4 regions of the Paeniclostridium hominis genome follow, and region 4 is predicted to be linked to each of the others. Evidence: riboswitches for the same ligand, from Rfam matches in the RefSeq annotation. Region 4 holds a riboswitch; each other region holds the start of a gene.
The links. A riboswitch is a leader RNA that binds a small molecule or an ion and turns the genes downstream of it on or off. The one in region 4 is predicted to bind cyclic di-GMP.
Positions count from the first base shown of each region.

Region 1: linked by a shared signal. The riboswitch ahead of H8891_RS09885 (methyl-accepting chemotaxis protein) and the one ahead of H8891_RS14060 (NPCBM/NEW2 domain-containing protein) in region 4 are both predicted to bind cyclic di-GMP.
Region 2: linked by a shared signal. The riboswitch ahead of H8891_RS01805 (flagellar basal body protein) and the one ahead of H8891_RS14060 (NPCBM/NEW2 domain-containing protein) in region 4 are both predicted to bind cyclic di-GMP.
Region 3: linked by a shared signal. The riboswitch ahead of H8891_RS12970 (MSCRAMM family protein) and the one ahead of H8891_RS14060 (NPCBM/NEW2 domain-containing protein) in region 4 are both predicted to bind cyclic di-GMP.

Region 1 covers NZ_JACRWD010000003.1:25,341-31,327, forward strand. The annotation lists gene H8891_RS09875 (hypothetical protein) at 1-1,012, opposite strand, end outside; gene H8891_RS09880 (patatin-like phospholipase family protein) at 1,224-2,081, shown strand; gene H8891_RS09885 (methyl-accepting chemotaxis protein) at 2,190-4,256, opposite strand; cyclic di-GMP riboswitch class I at 4,494-4,572, opposite strand; gene H8891_RS09890 (protein adenylyltransferase SelO) at 4,889-5,987, opposite strand, start outside.
Region 2 covers NZ_JACRWD010000001.1:369,058-375,044, reverse strand. The annotation lists gene H8891_RS01830 (FliH/SctL family protein) at 1-63, opposite strand, end outside; gene fliG (flagellar motor switch protein FliG) at 50-1,102, opposite strand; gene fliF (flagellar basal-body MS-ring/collar protein FliF) at 1,116-2,690, opposite strand; gene fliE (flagellar hook-basal body complex protein FliE) at 2,714-3,025, opposite strand; gene flgC (flagellar basal body rod protein FlgC) at 3,040-3,444, opposite strand; gene H8891_RS01805 (flagellar basal body protein) at 3,449-3,775, opposite strand; cyclic di-GMP riboswitch class I at 4,147-4,233, opposite strand; gene H8891_RS01800 (class I SAM-dependent methyltransferase) at 4,497-5,123, opposite strand; gene H8891_RS01795 (LicD family protein) at 5,157-5,987, opposite strand, start outside.
Region 3 covers NZ_JACRWD010000007.1:71,567-77,553, forward strand. The annotation lists gene H8891_RS12955 (bifunctional diguanylate cyclase/phosphodiesterase) at 1-1,243, shown strand, start outside; gene H8891_RS12960 (hypothetical protein) at 1,290-1,619, opposite strand; gene H8891_RS12965 (DEAD/DEAH box helicase) at 1,838-3,295, shown strand; cyclic di-GMP riboswitch class II at 3,369-3,451, shown strand; cyclic di-GMP riboswitch class II at 3,485-3,568, shown strand; cyclic di-GMP riboswitch class II at 3,602-3,685, shown strand; cyclic di-GMP riboswitch class II at 3,719-3,802, shown strand; gene H8891_RS12970 (MSCRAMM family protein) at 3,848-5,987, shown strand, end outside.
Region 4 covers NZ_JACRWD010000010.1:28,874-34,860, forward strand. The annotation lists gene H8891_RS14050 (Cof-type HAD-IIB family hydrolase) at 1-717, opposite strand, end outside; gene H8891_RS14055 (glycosyltransferase family 2 protein) at 720-1,601, opposite strand; cyclic di-GMP riboswitch class I at 1,956-2,042, shown strand; gene H8891_RS14060 (NPCBM/NEW2 domain-containing protein) at 2,258-5,987, shown strand, end outside.

The DNA.
Region 1 (5,987 bases), on a different contig from region 4:
TTGGCGATATTATACCTTTTTTAAACATTTCCTCCAGATTGTCAATTGCTTTAGATGTTACTTGTTGTTTTTCTTCATCTGTTTTGCAATTTTTTATTTGTTCTTTTAAATATTTACTTTCTTTCAATGATTGCTCTGCTAGTTGTTTTATTTCAGGGTACTTCTCAATTATAAATTTTTGTTCACTAGCTGTTAGTTTTTCTCCTTTTACCATTTTTGTAGCTATTCTCTCTGCTTTTTTACTTTCTAAATTAATTTTTTGAGAGAACTTTTCAACTTCTTCTACTACTGCCATTTTTATTTTTACTTGTACTTTTGATAATAATCCTTTTTTATCCATTACTTTTATATTGTCAATCGCTTTTGATATTACCTGTTGTCTTTCTTCTTCTGTTTTACAATTTTTTATTTGTTCTTTTAAGACTTTAACTTCTTTTTTAGACTGCTGTGCAAATTGTTTTACCTCAGGATATTTTTCAGTTATAAATTTTTGTTCATTAGGAGTTAATTTTTCTCCTTTGATTATTTTTGTAGCTATTATTTCTGATTTTTTGCTTTCTAAATTAATTTTTTGAGAGAACTTTTCAACTTCTTTTACTGCTGCCATTTTTATTTTTACTTGTACTTCTGATAATAATCCTTTCTTGTCCATTGCTTTTATATTGTTAATTGCTTTTGATATTACTTGTTGCCTTTCTTCTTCTGTTTTGCAGTTTTTTATTTCTTCTTTTAAATCTTTAATTTCTTTTTTTGATTGTTGTACTAATTTTTTTATATCTGGATATTTTTCAGTTATAAGACGTTGTTCTTTTGGAGTTAGAGGTTCTCCTTTAATCATTTTTATAGCTATTAATTCTACATTTTTTAACTCTTCTTTAATTTTTAGAAAAAAATCTTTAACATCTATGTCTTCAACCTTACTTTGTGTAGGTATTTCTTCATTATTAGGTTTTGTGGGTAGTTTTATGTATGGATTCATATTATATGAATTTTTATTTATATTATTAATCATTTTTTATTTGCTCCTCAAGTGAAGTGTATATCATTATTCCCGCTAATATATATTATCCTTATAGTAATTATACGGTTTAATCGGTTATCTTTTAAGCTTTTAGCCTAATCCTTAAAACTAGACAATATAAATGCCTTGGACTATAATAGTTATAAAACCATAACTATTAATTTTAAATTATATGCATACTTAAAGTGAAGAGAGGATAATTATGAGTAAGATAGGATTAATATTAGAAGGTGGCGGTATGAGGGGAATATATACTGCTGGAGTGTTAGATTTTCTTATAGAAAAAAATATAGAAGTAGATATAACAATTGGAGTGTCAGCTGGAAGCTGTCATGCTTCTTCTTATATATCGAAACAATATAAAAGAGCATTCAATGCTACTATCGACTATATAAATGATAAAAAATATTTAAGCTTTGGTAATTTAATTAAAACAGGCTCAATATTTGGTATGGATTTTATATTTAATACAATTCCTAATGAATTAAATATTTATGATTATGATGCTTTTAGTAAATCTAAAACTAAATTTGTAGTAGTTGCTACAAATTGTGAAACAGGCAAACCTGAATATTTTGAACTTACAGATTTAAATAAAGAAATTATTTATATGCAAGCATCTTGTTCTATACCTGTGTTTGCAAATATAGTTGAAATTGATAATTATAAATTAGTTGATGGTGGAGTTACTGATTCAATTCCTATAGAATATGCTTTAAATCAAGGTTATAAAAAAAATATAGTTGTTTTAACAAGAGATATAACTTATAGAAAAGGAAAACAAAAATTTATTTCTATTGTAAAAAGAAAGTATAAAAAGTATCCTAAACTTGTTAAAGCTATTGAGTCTAGACATATTAACTATAATAAAAGTCTTGATTTAGTAAATAAATTATCTCAAAGTGGCGACGTTCTTGTAATTAGACCGAAAAAACCTGTTAAAGTTAGTCAAATAGAAAAAAATATTGATAAGCTTACTGCATTATATAAAGATGGTTATAATGATGCAAAAGAACTATCTGATAAGATTTTAGATTTTATAAATAAAGCTGAAAACTAAAAAAGCCAGATAAAGATCTTATAGTGAATACAATGTTTATATGTATTTCTTATAAGATTTTTATCTAGCAATATATTTTTTTATATTAAATTAATTAAAGATTCTTATCTAAAATTCTTCATTGTCAAATATCATCTTGCCATCAAAGTATTTAGCTCGTTCATCTTTTAAATTAAATTTCTCAAGAAGTTCTTTTAACATTTGTGCCTGACTTGATAACTCTTCACTTGCAGCAGCACTTTCTTCAGCAGTTGCTGAATTAGTTTGTACAACTACAGATATTTGTTCAACTCCAATATTTATTTGATTGATATTTTGTGCTTGTTCATTACTTGCATCTGCAATTTCTTGTATAACTTCTGCTGACTTTTTAGCACCATCAACAACTTCTTCAAGAGATTTTGCTGTTTCTGAAACAATTATAGTTCCATTTTCTATTGCTTTAAGTGATTTTTCAATTAACTCAGCTGTATCTTTTGCACTTTGTGCAGATTTTGCAGCAAGATTTCTAACTTCATCAGCAACAACAGCAAATCCTTTACCAGCTTCTCCTGCACGTGCTGCTTCTACAGCCGCATTAAGTGCTAAAATATTTGTTTGGAATGCTATATCATCAATATTTTTTATTATATTTCCAATTTCATTTGATGTATTGCTAATTTCATCCATTGCAGCAATCATTTCTTGCATTTGCTCTTTTCCTTTATCCGTTGCAATACTTGAACTTACAGATATTTCTTTTGCTCTTTCAGCATTTTGTGCAGTTTCTTTTATTTGCACTGAAATTTCATTTATAGTTGCTGAAAGTTCTTGAATTGAACTTGCTTGTTCTGTAGCACCTTGAGAAAGTACTTGAGCACCTTCTGCTAACTGATTTGAACCGATTGCAACTTGTTCTCCAGAAGTATTTATTTGTTCTAAAGTACTATTTAAATCATTTACAATTTTATTTACAGCTATTAACATTGGCTCAAAATCATTTACAAATAAATCACTTAATTTATCATCATCTACATCAATATCTAAATTACCATTGCTAATTTCAGTTAATATATTTGTTAATGTATTTATCATTTCCCTAAAATCATTAACTATTTTATTTGTTGCATCTGCTACTAGACCTATCTCATTTTCTTCATCTATAACTGGTAGTTCTGAGTTTAAATCGCCCTCAGCTAGTTTCTTTAATCGTTCACTACATTCCTTTAATGGATTTCCTATTTTACTAGCAAACTTTATTGCTCCAATAAATGCTACAACAGTAAATATTATAGATATTACAGCTGTTATTGTAATTGAAGTATACATTTGTCCAAGGAAATCATCTTTATTTACCATTACACCTACACCCCAATTATGGCTATTTTTTACTGGAGCATATCCTAAAATCCAACCTTGTCCTTCTAAATCTACATTAGCATATCCTGTTTTTCCTGAAATAAGCTTTTCATCTGCTTGTGCAACGTCTTTTAAATCTGGATTTGTTGCTGATTCTTTTATAGTATTTTCCTTACCAATAAGACTAGTATCCATATCAGCAATTGTTGTTCCTTCATTATCTATAAGGTAAGCATAACTATTTTCACTTATTTTTATATTCTTAATAATTTCAGTTAAGAAATCTTTATCTGCATCAAAAGTTACAACCCCTACTATCTTACTGCCTTGTACTCCATTTTCCCAAATAGGTGCTGAAACTACAAGTGTAAGATTTCCTGTTACTTTACTAACAACAGGGCTACCCATATATGCCTTTCCTTGCATAGAAATTTTAAAATAATCTCTACTAGAATAATCATTTCCACTAAATAAATCTTTACCATTTGCATCTATAATTTGACCTAATGATAATCCATATAGCTTTTCTTGTCTAGTTATTATGCTTTTCTTTTCCTCTACACTTACCTTAGGATCTGAAATTTCCTTTATAATACCTGTTTGAATTGCTGCATTTTTTAGGTTTGTAATTTTTTGCGAAGCGGTTGCTGCTGCTTGTTTAGTTGTTTCTACTACTGTATTTGATAAAATAGTATTAGATGTTTTATAGTTTAAATAACTTGTAATTGCCCCTAAACATAAACAACAAATAACTGAAAAACATACAATTATTAAAGTAAGTTGAGTTTTTATACTTTTAGTTTTGTCTTTACTTTTTTGTCTTAATTTAAATTTCATTTTTTTATCTCCCGTTATTATATCTTTATACGTTAATTTTTTATCATAATATTCAGCAAAATTAACACTTCAAGGCTTATTTATTTCTAGCCTAAATGTAAAGCTACTTATGTTTTGTGATTATCCATAATAAACCTCCTTAATTAAAGCCTTATAATTTTTAAAATCCACTTACATAACACAAAAATAAAAGAGCATCAACATAGACCCGTCAACACTCTTCTTTTAAAAGACAATTTATGCAACTGGCTGACTTTTGAAAAAAGCCCCTATAGCTTTGCGTCGCCGAATCACTCCGGGTTTGCTAATTAAATTAAATTTTATTTTAGATTTAAATACACATTCATATTAGCATAAATGTTATTTTTTGTAAATAATTTAAAACCTTTGCCTGTTACTTGAAAAATTTAATAGTAAAGCATTTTTAAATTATCATAAAAAAGTAAATCTGTAATATTGTTTAATATAAAAAGGTATTGATTTTACAATCAATACCTTTTCTTAGGTATCAATAATTGAAACAATTCATAAAAATAATCTCTACGATTAAATTTAGTATATATCTAAATAATTATTAACATAAGTTTTACACTTATAATTTTTATCGAGAACACCTTAATTTACACAAAATCTTATGTCCCACAGAAAGTTCTATAAGGACAACTTGACGGTTTTGGTAACTGTGAATACTCTTCTTGATCTTTCGAGTGATCATATGGTCTTGAAATTACATCAAGAAGTTTTATAATTACACTAAAATCACCTTTATCCCCAGCTTCTATTGCTTCTTCTACTCTATGATTTCTTGGAATTACTGCTGGATTAGAATTTTTCATCAATTGGTGCACTTGTTCCTTTGATTGAGGTTGTCTTTTAAGTCTTTCTTGCCATAGCTTATACCAACTATCAAATTCTTTACTACTAAACATACCTTTATCTTTATTTTTATCAAATGTTAAATTAATAAAAGTATTAGTGAAATCTTCACTATGTTTTTCCATTATACTAAGTAAATCTTCAATTATAGCTTTATCTTGTTCTTCTTCATTAAATAATCCAAGTTTTTTTCTCATATTAGATAACCAATTTAAATAATATAACTCAGAAAAATTAGAAATAGCATCTTGTGCTATTTTTATAGCATCTTCTTGATTTTCATGTAATAAAGGCAATAATGTTTCAGCAAATCTACATAAATTCCACTCAGCCATAATAGGTTGATTTTTATAAGCATATCGACCTGTAGTGTCAATTGAACTAAATACGGTATTTGGGTTGTAATTATCCATAAAAGCACACGGACCATAATCAATAGTTTCTCCACTAATAGTCATATTGTCAGTATTCATAACACCATGAATAAATCCAACAGTTTGCCATTTAGCAACAAGAATAGCATGAGCTTTTATTACTTCTTTAAGTAAATTTAGATATTTATTATCATCGTCTTTTATATGTGGATAATGTCTTTTTATTGTATAATCAGCTAATTTTTTTACTTCATCTACTCCTAAAAATCTTGCTGCATATTCAAATGTAGCAAATCTAATATGGCTAGAAGCTACACGAGTTAAAATTGCCCCTTCTTTTATACTTTCACGAATTACAGATTCCCCAGTTTTAACTACTGCCAAACTACGAGTAGTTGGTATACCAAGACCATGCATAGCTTCACTTATTATATATTCACGAAGCATAGGTCCAAGCACTGCTCTTCCATCTCCTCCACGA
Region 2 (5,987 bases), on a different contig from region 4:
TTTAAAACCTTTAAAAACTATCCCATCTGATTTTATAATATTTGTACTTTTAAATGAATTCATCTTCTGAACCTCTAGATAATGTTATTTCTCCAGCATCTTCAAGTCTTCTAACAATATTTACAATAGATTGTTGAGCTTCTTCTACTTGAGATATTTTTACTTTTCCTAGTAAGTCTATTTCTTCTCTTAAAGCTTGAGATGCTCTTTGAGATTGGTTTTTAAATATAGCACCTGAAACATCTGAAGATGCACCTTTAAGAGCAAATGCAAGATCTTTAACATTAACTTCTTTAAGAATTCTTTGTATAGCCATATTATCAAGTCTAACAATATCATCAAATATAAACATGTTAGATTTAATTTCTTCAGCCAACTCTTCATTTTTAGACTCAATGAATTTGATTATGCTCTTTTCTGTTTTTCTATCAACGTTACTTAATATATCTACTAAACTATTAACTCCTCCAGAACTTTCCATATCTAACTTGCCTAGACTAGTTAACTTTGCTTCTATAGCTTTGTCTATAGATTTTATTACAGCTGGTGCTATGTTAGATGTTGTTCCTATTTTTAAGGAAATCTCAAGTTTTAATTCATCTGGTAATTCAGACAATACAAGTGCAGCTTTATCAGGTTGAATATGAGATAGTAATATAGCTATAGCTTGTGGACTTTCACCTTGTATACATGCAAGTATTTGTTCTGGTTCAGCTTTTCTAGCCGAAACAAAAAGTTTTGTGTATGCATCATACTTTATACCTTCTAGCAGCTTAGTTGCCCTTTGACTTCCTAATGCACCATTAAGTAATGATTTAGCACAATCTATACCACCTTCTATAACAAATTCTTTACCTTTATTTAACTCTATAAATTCTTGTAAAACTTCTCTTCTCTCTCTTGGTTTAACAGTATTTATATTAGCTATTTCAACACCTATTTTTTGAATTTTTCTATCAGATAAATTTTTTATTACACTTGCAGCTACTTCTGGTCCTAAAGTCATAAGTAGTATAGCTGCTTTTCTTGCACCCGTAACTCTTCTAAACTTAGGTATGTCTCCTAAGTCAAACGCATTACCTTTAACGCCTTCTTTTTGCAAATAAAATCACCCTTTACTCATTTAACCAACTATTAACTAAATCTGTAACTTGATCTGGGTTATCAGCTGCAAACTGTTTAACCTCATCTTCTAAGCTTATACTTACTTCGTCTACTTCTTCGTTACTATTCAATCTATTTTGCTCCAATTCTTCTAGTTTTTTGTTGATTAGTTCTAATTCATCTTCTTCTTCTACATTTTCTAACTCTGTAGGCTTACGTTTATTTTTTATAACCATATAAACTACCGTACCTATAAGTAATCCTAAAATAATTAAGATTATTATTCCTGTAACTATTAACATTGTTGATAATGACTTATCTTTGCTTATAGCGTTTTTGATAACTCCAAATGTACTAGTATCTTGTTTTTCCGTTTCAAATCCCATAGAAACTACTTTTACATTGTCTCCTCTTTTAGGATCCATTCCTATAGTATTTGCTACCATATCTTGAACATTTCTTACTACATCATCACTTAAATTTCCATTTATAGCTACTGATGCTGTAATTTTGTTTATTTCACCTTTTGCTTTTATTGTTTTAGTTTCAGTTTTTCCTGTTTGATACTGAATATTTTGTTCGTTATTTTCAATACTTCCCGTTCCACTTTCGTTAACGTCACTCATATTGTTATCTACTGCTCCACCTGTATTTTGTTTTTCAGTAGATTTACTGCTTGATTTTGATTCATTAGTAATTACTTTGTTAGGATCTATTACGATCTCAGTTTTTTCACTTGCATCAAAGTTTAGATCCGTATTTACAGTTGCTCTTACTTTACCTTGTCCAAATATTGGTTCTAAAAGACCTGTTATCGATCTTTCAAGTTCTTTACTTAAGTCTTTTTCAGCCTTCATAGCTTGATCAACATCACTTAAGTTAGAAGTATTTATATTTCCGTTTTCATCAATTAATCCTTCTGATAGTAGTTTCATATTTTGATCTATTACTTCTACATTTTGTTTAGGTACATTATCTGTACTTGCAGAAACTAAACACATAATAGATCTTACTTGAGCTGGTTTTAGAGTTTCACCTGGATTTAAATTTAAATAAACTGCAGCTTTTCCTGGTACTGTTTCATTTGCAAAAACTGATTTTTCACCTTCAGTTATATGTACTCTAGCACTTTCTACTTGTGGAAAAACTTTTATAGTTTTTTCAATTTCACCTTGAATCATACGTTGTTTCTTTATCTCAAACTCTTCATCTGTCATACCAAATGATGACCCTTCATCCATTATTTCAAATCCTTTTGAACCATTTGATACATTAGAAGATAATTCCATCCTTAATTTATCTACATCTTTTTTTGGAACTAATATACTATTTCCTTCTATCTTGGTATCAACTTTTTTTGATTCAAGTTCTTTAGTTACTGCTGCTGCATCACTAGATTCTAGTCCTGAAAATAAAACTCCATACTTATTAGCTCTTGAATAACTTATCCCAAATACTATTGCTAGAATTAAAGATATAATTGCAACTACTATTGCTATTTTTTTCTTTTTAGATAAGGTACCAAACTGTTCTTTTTTAACCAACACAAAATCTTTTATTTTTTGTGGCAATTCCTTTATATTCATCTAAAATTCTCCTTGCTATAAAGTTATAATTGAACTCTATTTAGCTCTTGATAAGCTTCATATACCTTATTTCTAACTTCAATCATTAACTGCATTGACATCTGAGCTTCTTGAGCAGATATCATTACATCATGCATAGAAACGTCGCCTCCTTTTAAAAGGCTCTCAACTTTCTTATTTGCATCTACCTGCTTGTCATTAACTTTATCTAGTGCATCTTTTATTACATTAGAAAAGTTACTTTCTTTTTCTACACTTTTACTTTTTGTAGTTTTTAACAAATCATTATTTGTTAAGATGTTGTTTACTCCGCTTATAGCTCCTATTCCAGTCATAAATCCACTCCTTTTTATCTGCCTATTTCTAAAGCCTTAGATATCATATTTTTTTGTGCATTTAATGTATCTATATTAGACTCGTAAGCTCTTGAAGCAGTCATTAAATCTGCCATTTCTACTAATATATCTACATTAGGATATTCTACATAGCCTTGTTTATCTGCGTCAGGATGATTTGGTTCATATAGTTTTCTAAGTGGCGCCTTATCTTTTTCTATAGAAACTGCCTTTACACCAAGCATACCTAACTTTTTATCATAATTTTCCTCAAATACAGGAACCTTACGTCTATAAGCTCCACCTTCTTTAGTTCTCGTAGTCTTCATATTAGCAATATTTGATGAAACTATATCCATCCTTAAACGTTCTGCTGATAAAGCACTTTGGCTAATTCTCATTCCTCCAAAAATACTCATCTAATTACCTCCCTGTTATAACACTTCTAGCCATTCCTAATTTTATATTAGTTAAAGTTATAAGTGCATTGTATTCAAGAGTTGTAGCTGCTTGGTTAACTTTCTCATTTTCTAAATCAACATTGTTACCATCTACTCTCATCTTTGAGTTTTCATCTGTTTTGACTTCTATTTTAGGTTTTTTATTTATAGAGTCTTTCAATGTTTCTTCAAAGTTTACATACTTTCTCTTATAATTTGGAGTATTAATATTTGCAATATTGTTAGCAATAACTCTACTTCTAAGTTCTGTTGCATCTAACCCCATCTTGATTAAACTATATGTTTCCATTATTACCTCCTTTTTCAAATAAAAAAAACTACTCTTAAAGAGTAGTTTGATCACTTTTATAATATATCAATGATTTCTAATCGTATTATATAAATTAAAATTAAAATCAGAAAATAAAATATACCTACTTAATGTCTAAGTCAAAATCAAATAAATATTTTTCAGCTTTAATATATCTAATAAATTACGATTCAATATTTAATATTTAAATGTTTTTTGTATACTTGTAAACCCATTTTAAGGTATATTAAAAATTTCAATAAATGTTTATGTACATTTGCAGATGTCTCCTGATTTTATTTGTAAATTATATAATTATCCATAATTCACGATCTTCATTATATCAATGATAACAAAAAGTTTATTAACCCTTTGGCAGCTGGCTGGCGTAGTTTAGATAAACATTAGCCCCTATAGTTTTGCGTCACTAGATTTCTCTAGATTTGCCTTTGAATATCATCATTCGACTTATATATCTATTTTATACCATTATTCGACTTTATTCAAGCATTTACTTTAATTTCTACGTCTTCCATTTAATACTAATATAAAATATAATTTTAAAAAAAGACCAATTCCCATTGATTTAACAATATTTTTACCTTTTTTTACCATTTTTTTAATTATTTATTATATTTTATATTTTAAGTGATATATTACATTTAATTTATGTACTTTTTTTATTTATTTGTACTTTTAATCCTTTAATTTTACATTTAAATTAACAATCTTTTTTAGCAATTATTCTAATTACTACTGGATTTAAATCTTTATAAATAGCCCAGTTACTACTTTCTTTTGCTGAAATAATTTTAAATCCTTCTTCTTTTAATGTCTGGACTAATTCATCTATAATAATAAATCGTCTATAGTGTTCATTATAAATATATGCATTTCGACCTACATTTTTTCCCAATCCATATAATTCATCTTTTACACTACGAACCTCTATAAAAAACATTCCCCCACTTTTTAAAGAATTATAAACTCGTTTAACAAGTATTGTTTCTTCTTCTTCTGTAATTGAGTGTATCGTAAATCTACTATACGCATAATCAAATTTATTTTGATCAAGTAAGTTTGAATTAACAAAATCATCACATATAAATTTAAGATTATCTTGTTTGTTACTATCATTTAATTTTAATATTACTGCTTCAGATTGATCAATTGCAGTAATATTTATATTATATCTTGAAAAAAATTTAGCATCCCTACCATTTCCGCATCCTAATTCAACTAATGATTTGTCCGTTTCTAAAAACTCAATAATATCGTTGGCAAATTTAGATGCTTCCTTCGGGGCTATATCTTTATTATAAAAATCATTCCAATATTTATTATCCATTAGCTTTTTTCCTTTCAGCAATATATTTTAAAGTTATCTCTCTAATTTCACTTCTGTTCCATCTAAAAACTTAATATACGATGCAGGTGATGTACTACCTCTTTTATCTTCAGGAGGCAATTTCATGTAGTCTCCATAAGTTACAGTTAAAATTTCATCATATGCTTCTGGTACAAAAAATTCATATCCTTCAAATTCCATTGTAATTGACTTTTTATACCACTCTTTTTTAAGTACTTGTCTTTCATTTCTTAAATAATCTAAGTTATAATATGCAAAAAGATCAGTTTCTTTATTTTGATAGAATTTTGCAAAAAATTCAAATACACGTATAGTTAATTTACGTGGAATAAAGCATAATAATTTAAAAAATAACCTACTATAAAAATGTTCTTTAACTACACATCCTACAGGAGCCCAAAATATTTTTCTACACATCTTACATATAACCTCAAAATAATACTGTGTAAATTTGTTATCTGAAATATTATCTAATGGGAAAATATCCATAAATATTCCTGAATCTTGTTTTAAATGTTCTTGTCCAACTCTCATATAAGTAGTGTTTTTTAATCTTAATTTCCCATAAACCCAGTTATAATGCTTATCAGTTTCTTGATTTTGAAAGAAAAATTTACTTTTATCTAATTCTTCTTTACAAACTTCACAAAACCTTTCATACTCGCTTCTAGACATTTGAACATCTATATCATCATCCCATGGTATAAAGCCTTTATGTCTAACTGCACCAAGTAAAGTACCATCAGATAAGTAATATTTTATATTATGCTTTCTACATATCCTGTCAAACTCTTTTAATAATAGCAATAAATTACTATGTAATTTTTCCAATTCTTCTTTATT
Region 3 (5,987 bases), on a different contig from region 4:
TCAAATAAAGTTTAAGATAGATTGTAAAAAAAAGTTAAAAAATGCTCAAGATGATGATAAATATGTTTTAGTTTCTATTGATATAAATAGGTTAAAATTTATAAATGATGTTTTTGGGTATGAAGAGGGTGATAATCTTATCAAAAGTATAGGTGAAAAGTTATCTATTTTAAAATTTGAAAATATACATGGAAGAATTTCTAATGATATATTTGCTTTGATGTTTAAATTGGATAAAAAATTAGATTTGAAAACAACTTTAGTAAAACTTCATGATTATATAAATATTGTTTGTTCTAATAATAGTGATTTAAATTTAAAATTAAACATGGGGGCGTATATAATAGAAAATACTACTGAAGAAATTGATAAAATTATAGATAATGCAAATATAGCTAGATTAGAATCTAAAAAAGTTAAGGACAAGCCATACTATATATATGATGAAGCTTTAAAAAATAGAATCAGTCAAGAAATTATAATTGAAAGTGAACTAAAAAAAGGATTAGAATCAGGAGAATTTAAAGTCGTATATCAACCTAAAGTAGATATAAATAATGAAAAGATAGTTGGTGCAGAAGCATTAATAAGATGGGATCATAATAAAAAAGGATTTATAAGCCCAAATATATTTATACCGATAGCAGAGAAAAATGGAAATATAAACTTAATAGGAAAATGGGTACTTGAGGAAGTTTGCAAGGATATAAAAAAATGCAAATTAAAAGGTGAAAAAATAGTTCCAATTTCTATAAATTTATCAAGAGTAGAACTTTACAGAGCTGATTTAATTCAATCTATTAAACAAACTATTGAAAAATATGATGTAGAACCTAAATTGATAGAAATTGAAATTACAGAAACAGCAGCACTAAATGATATAGAATATATAAATAACAAAATATATCAAATTAAAAAATTAGGAATAAAAGTTTCTATGGACGACTTTGGAACAGGTACTTCTACATTATCAAATTTAAAATTAATAGATATAGATATATTAAAATTGGATAGAACTATGATAATAGATTTAGAGGAAGATAAAAAAACTTTTTTATTTGTAAAAACTATAATTAAATTAGCTAAAAAGTTTAACTTTAAAGTAGTTTGTGAAGGTGTGGAAAATAATAAACAGGTAGATATATTAAGACAATTTAATTGTGATATGATACAAGGGTATGTATATTTTAAACCACTTGAATTTTTAGAATTTAAAAATATATTAAAAGAACAATATCAATAAATTTAATAATAAAAAAGATGACTAGTTTGTATTAGTCATCTTTTTATTATCTATTTTCATGTATTAACAATAAATATGAAGCTCCAGCTAAGTATGGAGATGAGGATTTAGTACATTTAATTTTTCCAACTAAATTGTTGTTTTTATATACAAATCCATTATCTAGAACTTTTCCTATAGGATTTGAATCTAGATTAGAATATATAAGTCCATTTTCATCAACTTTTCCAACTACATTATTATAGTTATCATAAACAAGATTTGCAGATACTTTTCCAATCGGACAATTGTGATATAAGTGATTGTGGACAATATTATTTAAGTCCAATCTAGCTATAGATTTGTTGTTATAAGGATGTTTTATCATTTCAAACATAATTTTAATTCTCCTTTAAATAATAAAATTTAAAATATAAAATAATAGCTTATATTAAATTTTATTAAGCTAAGGTATTTTTTATGAATATATAATATTATGAAATTAAATATTTAAGAGACAATAAGATTAATATATTAAAAAAGATGTATTACTTTAAAGATATGATATAATAAATAGCTATAAAAATTTTAATTTAGATAAGTAAGGTGGTAGTAATGATTAATAATTTTAAAAATTTTGATTTAGATAAAGATATAATAAAAGCCCTTTATAATCTTGAGTATAATACTCCATCTAAAGTTCAATGTGAATCAATTCCAAGACTTTTAAATAAAGAAAATATAGTTGTTAAATCAAAAACTGGTAGTGGGAAAACTGCAAGTTTTGGAATACCGATATGTGAAAAAATAGATGTTAACAACAGTAATCTACAAGCATTAATAGTTGTACCAACAAGAGAATTAGCTATACAAGTAAAAGAAGAAATATCTAATATAGGAAGATTAAAAAAAATTAGGTGTAGTGCAATATTTGGAAAACAACCTATAAAAGATCAAATAAATGAATTAAAACAAAGAGTTCATGTAGTAGTTGCTACACCTGGAAGAGTAATAGATCATATAAATAGAGGTAGTATAAACTTAGACAATATAAATTATTTTATAATAGATGAAGCTGATAAAATGCTTAACAAAGGATTTATAGAAGATATGGAGTTTATATTTAATAATATACCTAAAGAGACTGTTATAGGCTTATTTTCAGCAACTATAGATAAAGATATATCTTATATATATAATAAATATATGATAAATCCTAGTATGATAGAAATTGAAAATGATGAAAATCTAGACAAAAGACAAATAGAAGAAAATTTAGTTTCTTTAAAAGAAGATGAAAAATATAATACCTTAAAAGATCTAATATATTATTATAATCCAAAAACTACCATAGTGTTTTTAAATACTAAAGATAGAGTAACTAAATTATACAACAAGATGAAAAAAGATAAGTTTTTAGTTGAACAACTCCATGGAGATATGTCTCAAGAAAAGCGTATATTTGTAATCAAGGACTTTAAAGAAGGTAAATATAATATTTTAATTAGTACAGATGTAGCAAGTAGAGGAATACATATAGATGATGTATCTTTAGTTATAAATTATGATGTTCCTATGGATAAAGAAAATTATATACATAGAATAGGAAGAACAGGAAGAACAGATAAATATGGAAAAGCTATAACCATGGCTAATGAAAAAGACGAAAAATATATAGCTGAGATAATAAAATATATTGGCCATGAAATAAATACTATTAATGAATTAAGTAGTGAAGATATAAAAAAAGGAAAAATTAAGTTCGAGAAAGCTTCAAGTATATTATTAAATAATAAAAGGATAAAAAAGAAAGATAAAAAAGTTCATAGTGAGGTAACTAGAATATATTTAAATGCAGGAAAAAAGAAGAAAATTAGAGTTTTAGATATTGTTGGGACTTTTAGTAATATTGAAGGTATAAATAATGAAGATATAGGTGTTATAGAAGTTTGTGACTTATGCTCTTATGTTGACTTATTAAATCATAAAGGTGAAATGTTTTTAAAAAAATATAAGGAAATAAGTATAAAGAAAAAATTAGTTAAAGTAAGAAGAGATAATTCTAATTGTTAGATTTATAATTATATTCTTAAAAAGAATATTGAAAATGGTGTCGAAATTTGATAAACTAATTTGGTAAAAACTTAATAAATAAGAAACGAAGAAGTATATTCTGTATGTGGGCATCTGGGATATATGGAGTTAGTGATGCAACCGGCTATATTTACAAACTGTAGGTATAGCCTTTTTTGTTCTAAAATTTAATAAACAAGAAACGAAGAAGTATATTCTGTATGTGGGCATCTGGGATATATGGAGTTAGTGATGCAACCGGCTATATTTACAAACTGTAGGTATAGCCTTTTTTGTTCTAAAATTTAATAAACAAGAAACGAAGAAGTATATTCTGTATGTGGGCATCTGGGATATATGGAGTTAGTGATGCAACCGGCTATATTTACAAACTGTAGGTATAGCCTTTTTTGTTCTAAAATTTAATAAACAAGAAACGAAGAAGTATATTCTGTATATGGGCATCTGGGATATATGGAGTTAGTGATGCAACCGGCTATATTTACAAACATGTAAGTATAGCTTTTTTTATTGAAAAAAAGAGGTGATCATTTGAGACAGGGAAAGAATAAGGTAATATTAAGTTTAGTATTTGTGTTTAGTATGATTTTAAATCTTATTTCATCAGGGATAATGGTATATGCTGAAGATGTATCTAATAGTCCTTCAGTTGAAATAACAAGTGCAACATTTGATGATTATACTGTAAGAGAAGGTATGATTAAAACTTTCAGAATTGATTATAAAATTAAAGATCCAAGCAAAATTACGCCAGGAGATAGCATTACTATAACACTGCCTAAGATCTTTAGAGATGTTAACCCAGTATGTTCAGACAAGCATTTTTCAGGGCAAGAATATAACCCTAATACTGGAGTATTAAAGTTGATATTTAATGATAATATAAAAAATGCATTAGAGGGATATTTAAGTGTAACAATGGTTGGTGATAAAAATATTAAAGATGGAGAATACCCTATTGTTATAAACACTAATGGAGATACAGAAACTGTTACATTAACAGGTGAAGGTAGAGAAGAATCAACAGGTGGAGGATCAAATCCACTTATGTATAAAGGTTCATATTTACCACTAGATTCTAAGGGAGAAGGGCTTATAACAGATATAAATAAACCAGTTAGATACTATGTAGAAATAAATAGAGATCAAAATGGACAAATGGGGGATGCTTACTTTGAGGACCAAATTCCAGAGGGAATGGTTTTAGATAAAAATAGTATAAGTATAATTCAGCATGACTATGAAAGTGGAGTGGATAGGGATGTAACTAATGAGCTTTTAAAGTCTGGAAAACTTACAGCTGAAAAAGATTCTCTAAAAATAGATCTTGGTGATATATATAATGATAGCTATTCAGTTAATTACAATACTTTGATATTACCAAATCCTCCAAAAGACATTAGATATGTAAATAAAGCAAAATTAACATATAATGGGAAAAATAATGATTCTAGTGCTACAGTTAAGTTAGCAGCAGGAGCAGGGGCTATAAATGTCTATAAAACTGTAAATAAAACTAATATAACTAATGATGAAAAGGATCAAAACATAGAATATAAAATAGCATTTGATTCAGCAGGACACTTTTTAAAGAATACAATGCATGTAAAAGATAAATTAGATTCGAGGCTGACTGATATTAAAATAGATCAAACAGGTCAGTTTACGGTTACGTATAATGATCAAACAAAAGAATTAAATGCAGTTAATGATAAGTCGGATATAAATCCAGGAGACGATGCATATATTACTATTCAAGCTAATATGAAAGAAGTTGGAACAGGAGAAGCAGTTTCAAATACTGCTTATGTAAATGGAAATCCAACTGATGAAGTTGTAACTATAAAGAGTCCAAAAGTTGAAATAATAAAAATTGAAAAAGGTGACAAGACTCAAAAAATGTTATCAGGTGCAGTTTACTCACTTACTGATTCAAATGGTAATCTAGTAAAGGATATTTATGGACAAACTGTTAAAGATATAACTACTTCATCAAATAGTCCTGTAGAGTTAGAGCTACCTTATGGCAATTATAAATTAGTTGAAAAGGTAGCACCTAAAGGTTATAAACTTGATAGTACAACTATAGCATTTAAGGTTACAGAAAATAGTAAAATAGTTAAAGTTGTTGCAGAGGATGAACTTATGGCAATGCCAGGAAAAGTTGTAATAAACAAAACTAATGAAGATGGAAAAGTTTTAGAAGGTGCAACATTTAACTTAGTGCAAAATGGAAAAGTAGTAGATACAAAAACTACAAATTCTCAAGGGATAGTAATATTTGATAATGTTAAGCAAGGTGATTATCAAGTAGTTGAAGTTAAAGCTCCAGAAGGATACAATTTAGCTAAAAATCAGAATATAGTAGTTGAAGCAGAAAAAACTAATACAGTAAAAGTAGTAGATACAAAGATAAAAGGAAGTATAGAAATAACGAAAGTAGATTCAAAGGATGCTAAGAAAGTATTAGCAGGAACAGAATTTACAATATTTGATTCAAATAAAAAAGAAGTAGCAAAGGCAGTAACAGGTAAAGATGGTAAAGTAGTATTCAAAAATTTAGCATATGGAAATTACTATTACCAAGAAACAAAAGCACCAGAAGGATACACAATAGATAACAAGATGTATCCATTTGAAATAGTTAAAAATAATCAAGTGATAGAAAAAA
Region 4 (5,987 bases):
TAGATATTTTGCATTATCTTTTACAATTGTTGGAGAGTTAAAAAAAGTATAACTATTAGTGGTGCTTTGGAACATAGAGATATCGTTGTAAGAATCTCCAATAACATGTATGTCATTTTCATCAACATTGAAAAACTCTCTTAATTCAGCTATTGCAACTCCCTTACTGCACTCTTTTCTAGAAATATCTAGGCTATTTTTATTTCGATGAGTAGAAATGTAATCTCCGAAATTATCATTTAGTAAATTTTTTACATTTTCTAGTTCTTTACAATCATTAAAACCAAGTGCGAATGTAGTAAATTCTTCTTCAGGAATTTCATAAAAATCATTAAATCTAACAGCATTACTAGATGTATATTCTGTTGGACCTTTAAAATAAAAGTATTTATCAGTTGTAAATTGAATTTCACAATTATTAGATGATATACAATTATATATTTGTTCAACAATATTTCTTTCCATAGTTAGCTTTTTAACTATATTTTCTTCATTATTTAGTATAATAGCCCCACTAGCAAGAATCATAAAGTCTAGATTTATATCAAAATTCTCAATAGCAAGTTTTACCCCAGAATATGATCTTCCTGTGCAAACTCCAAAAAGATGTCCATTACTCTGAAGTTTTTTAATACTTTCTAAATCACTAGGCATTATCTTATCCTTTTTATCTTCAAAATACAATGTTCCATCAATATCACTAATTAATATTTTCATGCTTATACCTCTTTTTCTACTTCAGTTATCATATTTTGTAACTCTTGCATCCACTTTTTGTAAAATGGCAATGTTGCATTTTTATCTTGGAGAAACAAAGATACTAAATGTGAATTATTCAATAACAGATATTGATAAAAATCACTTTTTACTTGATTATATTCATTGTGTTGTATTAGAAGATTTTTCACTTTTTCTATTGCAAATATATAATCTGTAACTTGTTTACTGTCTACTGATGTGAATGAAGAATTATCTCTTCTCATATAATTATAAATTGGTTTATTAATGAAGCAAATTAAATCTGAATATAGTGCAGTTTCAAAAGCGTACACCATATCTTCATATTGATAACAAGCAATAAATTCAATCTTATTATTTATCAATAATTCTCTTTTGAATAGTTTATTAACAATAATATGAGCTCCATCTTTTAAAGTTAATATTTTACCTATATATTCATTTCTATTACAAGTATAATTAGTCTTAGATATTAAAGTATTTTGGTAAATATTATTATAAAATATTGACATTCCACCAACTACAATATCTGCATTAGTAGTTTTCATTGATGTAACTAACAATTTGCAATAATCTTTAGTTACATAGTCATCACTATCAACAAAACATACATATTCTCCATTGGCAATCTTAACTCCATAATTTCTAGCTACACTTTGACCAGCATGATTAATACTAACAAGACGTATAAAATCAAATTTTTTTTGATAGTTTTTTATAATTTCTATTGATTTATCTGTAGATTCATCATCAACAAAAATTAATTCTATATTTTTATACGTTTGTGTTACTAAACTTTCAATACATCTGTCTAGCCATTTTTCAGAATTATAAACTGGAATAATTATGCTTACTAAACTCATTGTCTCTATCCCCCTAATAGTGCGTGCATTCTTACACTTTATATATTATTAAAGTTTTGTTTTTACAATTATATCACCCATATATTAACAAAAATATATTTTTTATTCTAAAAATTACGACAATTTCTGATATCTCTTAAATTAATAACAAGTCTTAAAACTTAGATTTGGTAAATCATTTAGATAAAAAACTGTAATAACGAAACTGGTTGTATTGATTTTTCTAAAAATGATTTACCTAATTTATATAATTTAAAATCAATTTTTAAAAATTTTTCAGAAATTAATCAAAATTTTCAAAAAACTATTTTATATTGTAAAAAATTATGTATAATTAATTATAGATGACTAAAAATTACATATTAGCAAATCTAGGGAAATCTAGAGACGCAAAGCTAAAGGGGCTAAGGTCAAATTAGACTATGCCAGCCAGTTGCCGAAGAATTAATATTCTTTGTTTTTATAGAGTTATTTTATGATGTAATCGTAAGATTATTTTATAATGTTTACTTTAGATAGCAACTACCCTTTAGACACAGGGTAGTTTTTTTATTTCATATAAAATAACCATAACTCTATAACAAGACTATATTTTAAAATTTGGGGTAAAATGTTTAGTTATTGTAAATTCATATGCATATCAGAGGGAGGATATTATGAGGAAAAAAATATCAGCAGTATTGGCCATGTCTATAATAGCTACAAACGTTTCACCGGCAATAAATGTATACGCTAATGAAGTAGTAAAAAAGAAAGCAGTAGCAATAGAGAAACAAGTATCTAAAAACATGACTGTTACTGATTTCAAAATTAAGAACAATCCTAATTTTGCTAAGTACAATGAATTGTATAGAGTTGGGGTACAATCTATATCAAACAATGGAAGGAGTTATCCAGGAACTAAAATAGAAAATGCTATAGATGGGAAACTTGAAACACATTGGGAGACATTCACTAAAAATGATGAAACATTTAAAAATGAAGTGACTGTGGAATTTAAAGACATAGCCGAGATAAACAGATTAGCTTACGCTACAAGACAAGATGGGGCTAAAGGTAAGGGATACCCTACTAGTGCAGAGATATACGTTTCAGAAAGTGAGACAGGGGAAGACTTTAAACTAGCAGGAAAAGTAGAAGGAAGTAAAGCAACAGGTGGAATGGTAGAATTTAAATTTGACACTGTACGTGCAAAGAGAGTTAAATTCAAATTCGTAGAAGCGCATAACGAGTGGGCAAGTGCCGCAGAGTTTTGGTTCTACAAAGAAGATAAAACTCTAGACAAGATGGAAAGATTATTTACTAATGCAAATATGAATGAGGTAAGTAAAGAGTTTGCAACTACTGAAGCATTAAACGCTTTAGAGAAAGAAACTGAAAGTCATCCATTCCGCGAAAGCTTTAAAGAGTATATAGATAATGCAAGACTTGTTTTAGAAAATAAAGAAGTAAACTTTAGTGAAACTAAAGTATCTAAATTGTTAGGGTATGGAACCCCTAACCAACAAGCTTATGATGAAAAGTTTAAATTAGGTAATGAGCATATAGCAAATACAGAAGTTAACGGTGGAATGTACCCTTCAACTAAAATAGAATATATGTATGATAATAATCCTAATACACATTGGGAAACAAACAGAAGTAATGGAAATGACTTCACTAACGAAGTAACATTTACTTTTGATGAAGTGCAAGAGTTAGATAGAATAGCATTATTGCCTAGAAGTGGAAACCAAAAGGGATTCCCAACTAAGTACGAAATATATGCTTCTGATACTACTAAGGGAGATACATTTAAATTAGTATCTAGCGGTACTGCAAAGGTTACCACTGACTTTATGCAATTTAAATTTAACCCTACAAGTTTTAAGAGATTGAAGTTTGTATTTAAAGAGTGTCATATGGGTAGACCATTTATATCTGAAGCTAGATTTTATAAGCAAGATGCTTTATCCGAAAAGATGGAAACATTATTTACTGATAGCAATAAGAACAAAGTAAATCCTGACTTCGGAACTTTAGATAAACTTACTGTTTTAGAGAACGAAGCAAAGGTACATCCTTTATATAGTCAATTCAAAGAGGATTTAGATGACGCTAGACAAGTATTAGAAGGTAACGAAGTAACTTATACAGAAGCAAAAGTTTCTAAGTTCAAGGCTTTTGGAACTGAAGAGTTAGCTAAATATGATAAGTTATATAAGATAGATAATAGTCATATAAAGAAGATAACTACTAATGGTAGTCATTGGGCAGACAGTACTATAGGTAAAGCTATAGACGGTAACCCAAATACTAACTGGCATTCTAATGCTAGAAACAATGAGAACCATACAAACGAAGTTATAATGACTTTAGACCAAATAAGAACGTTAGATAGAATAGTTTATTATTCTCCTAGAGATAGAGGTTTCGCAGAGAAATTTGACATATATACTTCTAAGACTACTGCAGGTGATACATTCACTAAAGTAACTAGTGGTAGTGCTACAAGAACTAGAGACTCTATATCTATAAAGTTTAACCCAACTCAAGCTAAGAGAATTAAGTTTGTTTATAAGCAAGGATACGAAGGTTGGGCTTTAGCGTCAGAGTTTGGACTTTATAAACAAGATGAAACTATGGATAAGATAGATAGATTATTTACTGATGCTAGTATGAGCGAGTTAAGTGAGGAATTTAGAAGCACTGAAGCACTTAACACTTTAGAAGAAGCCTGTAAGAAACATCCATTCTATAATGACTTTAAAGAGGATTTAGAGAATGCTAGAAATATTTTAGAGCAAGAAGAGATAATAAGTGGAGGTGCGACTACTAAGTCATTTAAGCATTTAGATAATAAAAAGTATATAGAAAAATTTAGAATTCCTTATAGTAACATAAAGAGGATAACTAATAATACTGGTCAATATGCAAATCAGACTATAGATAAAGCGGCAGACAATGACATAAGTACTTATTGGGAAACTAATAAGCATAACGATGAAAATTGGAGCAATGAGGTAACAGTTGAGTTTGTTAACCCAATAACTATAGATAGATTGGTTTATGGTGCTAGACAAAGTGATGCTAAAGGTTTCGCACAAGAGTTTGAGATTTACGGTTCTACAACTAGCAAAGGTGAAACATTTAAGTTAGTTGCTACAGGTAAAGCCGACAAAACTAAGGACTTAATAGAAGCGAAATTCCAACCTACTAAGTTTAAGAGAATAAAACTAAAGTGGACTAAGGGTGACCAAAACTGGGCTACTTTAAATGAAATAATGTTCTTTAGAAAAGATACAGTTTCAGATAAGGTTAACAGTATATTCACAAATGAATTAAAGAATGAGTTAACTCCAGAATATAATAACTTACCAGCTATTGAGGAATTAGAAAAAGAAGTTAACACACATCCATTAAAAGCAGAACTTATGGAAAGTATAAACATGGCTAAAGAGTTAATCAAGAATCCTGAGAGTAATAAAGGTCATGTTTATGAATTAGAAAGCAGAGGAGACGCTATAAAGGAAAGTCAAAAGAGAAAAGTATGGAACTTTAGAGATTGGCAACCTACAGGCTTAGCAGTTAAGTCAGGAGAGAAAATAACTGTTTATGTTGACACAGAGCCAGGTGAACCTGTACCTAATTTAGTTTATAAGCAAATGGATAGTAGACATAATGGTTTAAGAGATATCAGATTAAACAGAGGTAAAAACGAAATAGTGATACCTGAAGTCGAAGCAGGGGACTTAAGACCTGGAACACCATTAGCAGGAGTTCTATACGCTTACAACCCTTATACTCCAGACCAACAATCTAGAAAACCTAAGATAAGAATAGTAGGTGGTGTAAGTTATCCTCAATTCATAAAAGGTGTAACTACTGATGAACAAGTAATGAAAGATTTACGTGAATACAATAAGAAGTTAGAGAAAGACCCTAAGTTACCTGATGTATTTGAAGTGGTTAGTGATAAAGCTTTTGTAAACGTTAAAGCGACATACGCTTTAAACTGGTATACTGAGCATAATAAATTACCTAGCTATACTGCAGATAAATCTGATGAAGTAATAAAGGAAGCAATGAAATTCTGGGGATTTGATGGTTCTAAAGACATACACTCAGACTTTAACTTTAGATATGTAACTATGCTTAAGAACTTAGATGGTGGAGCATTCATGAATGCAGGAAACGGTATAACTGGATATAACTTTAACGAACAGAATGGAGCTTTAAATGTAAATACTGGTTGGGGATTCATGCATGAATTAGGACACAACCTTGATACAAATAATAGATCAATGCCTGAGATAACTAATAATATTTTACCTCTTCATTTCCAAATGATTAAAGGTGAAGCTAGTAAGATATCTCAACAAAATTTATGGGAGAGTAAAATATTCC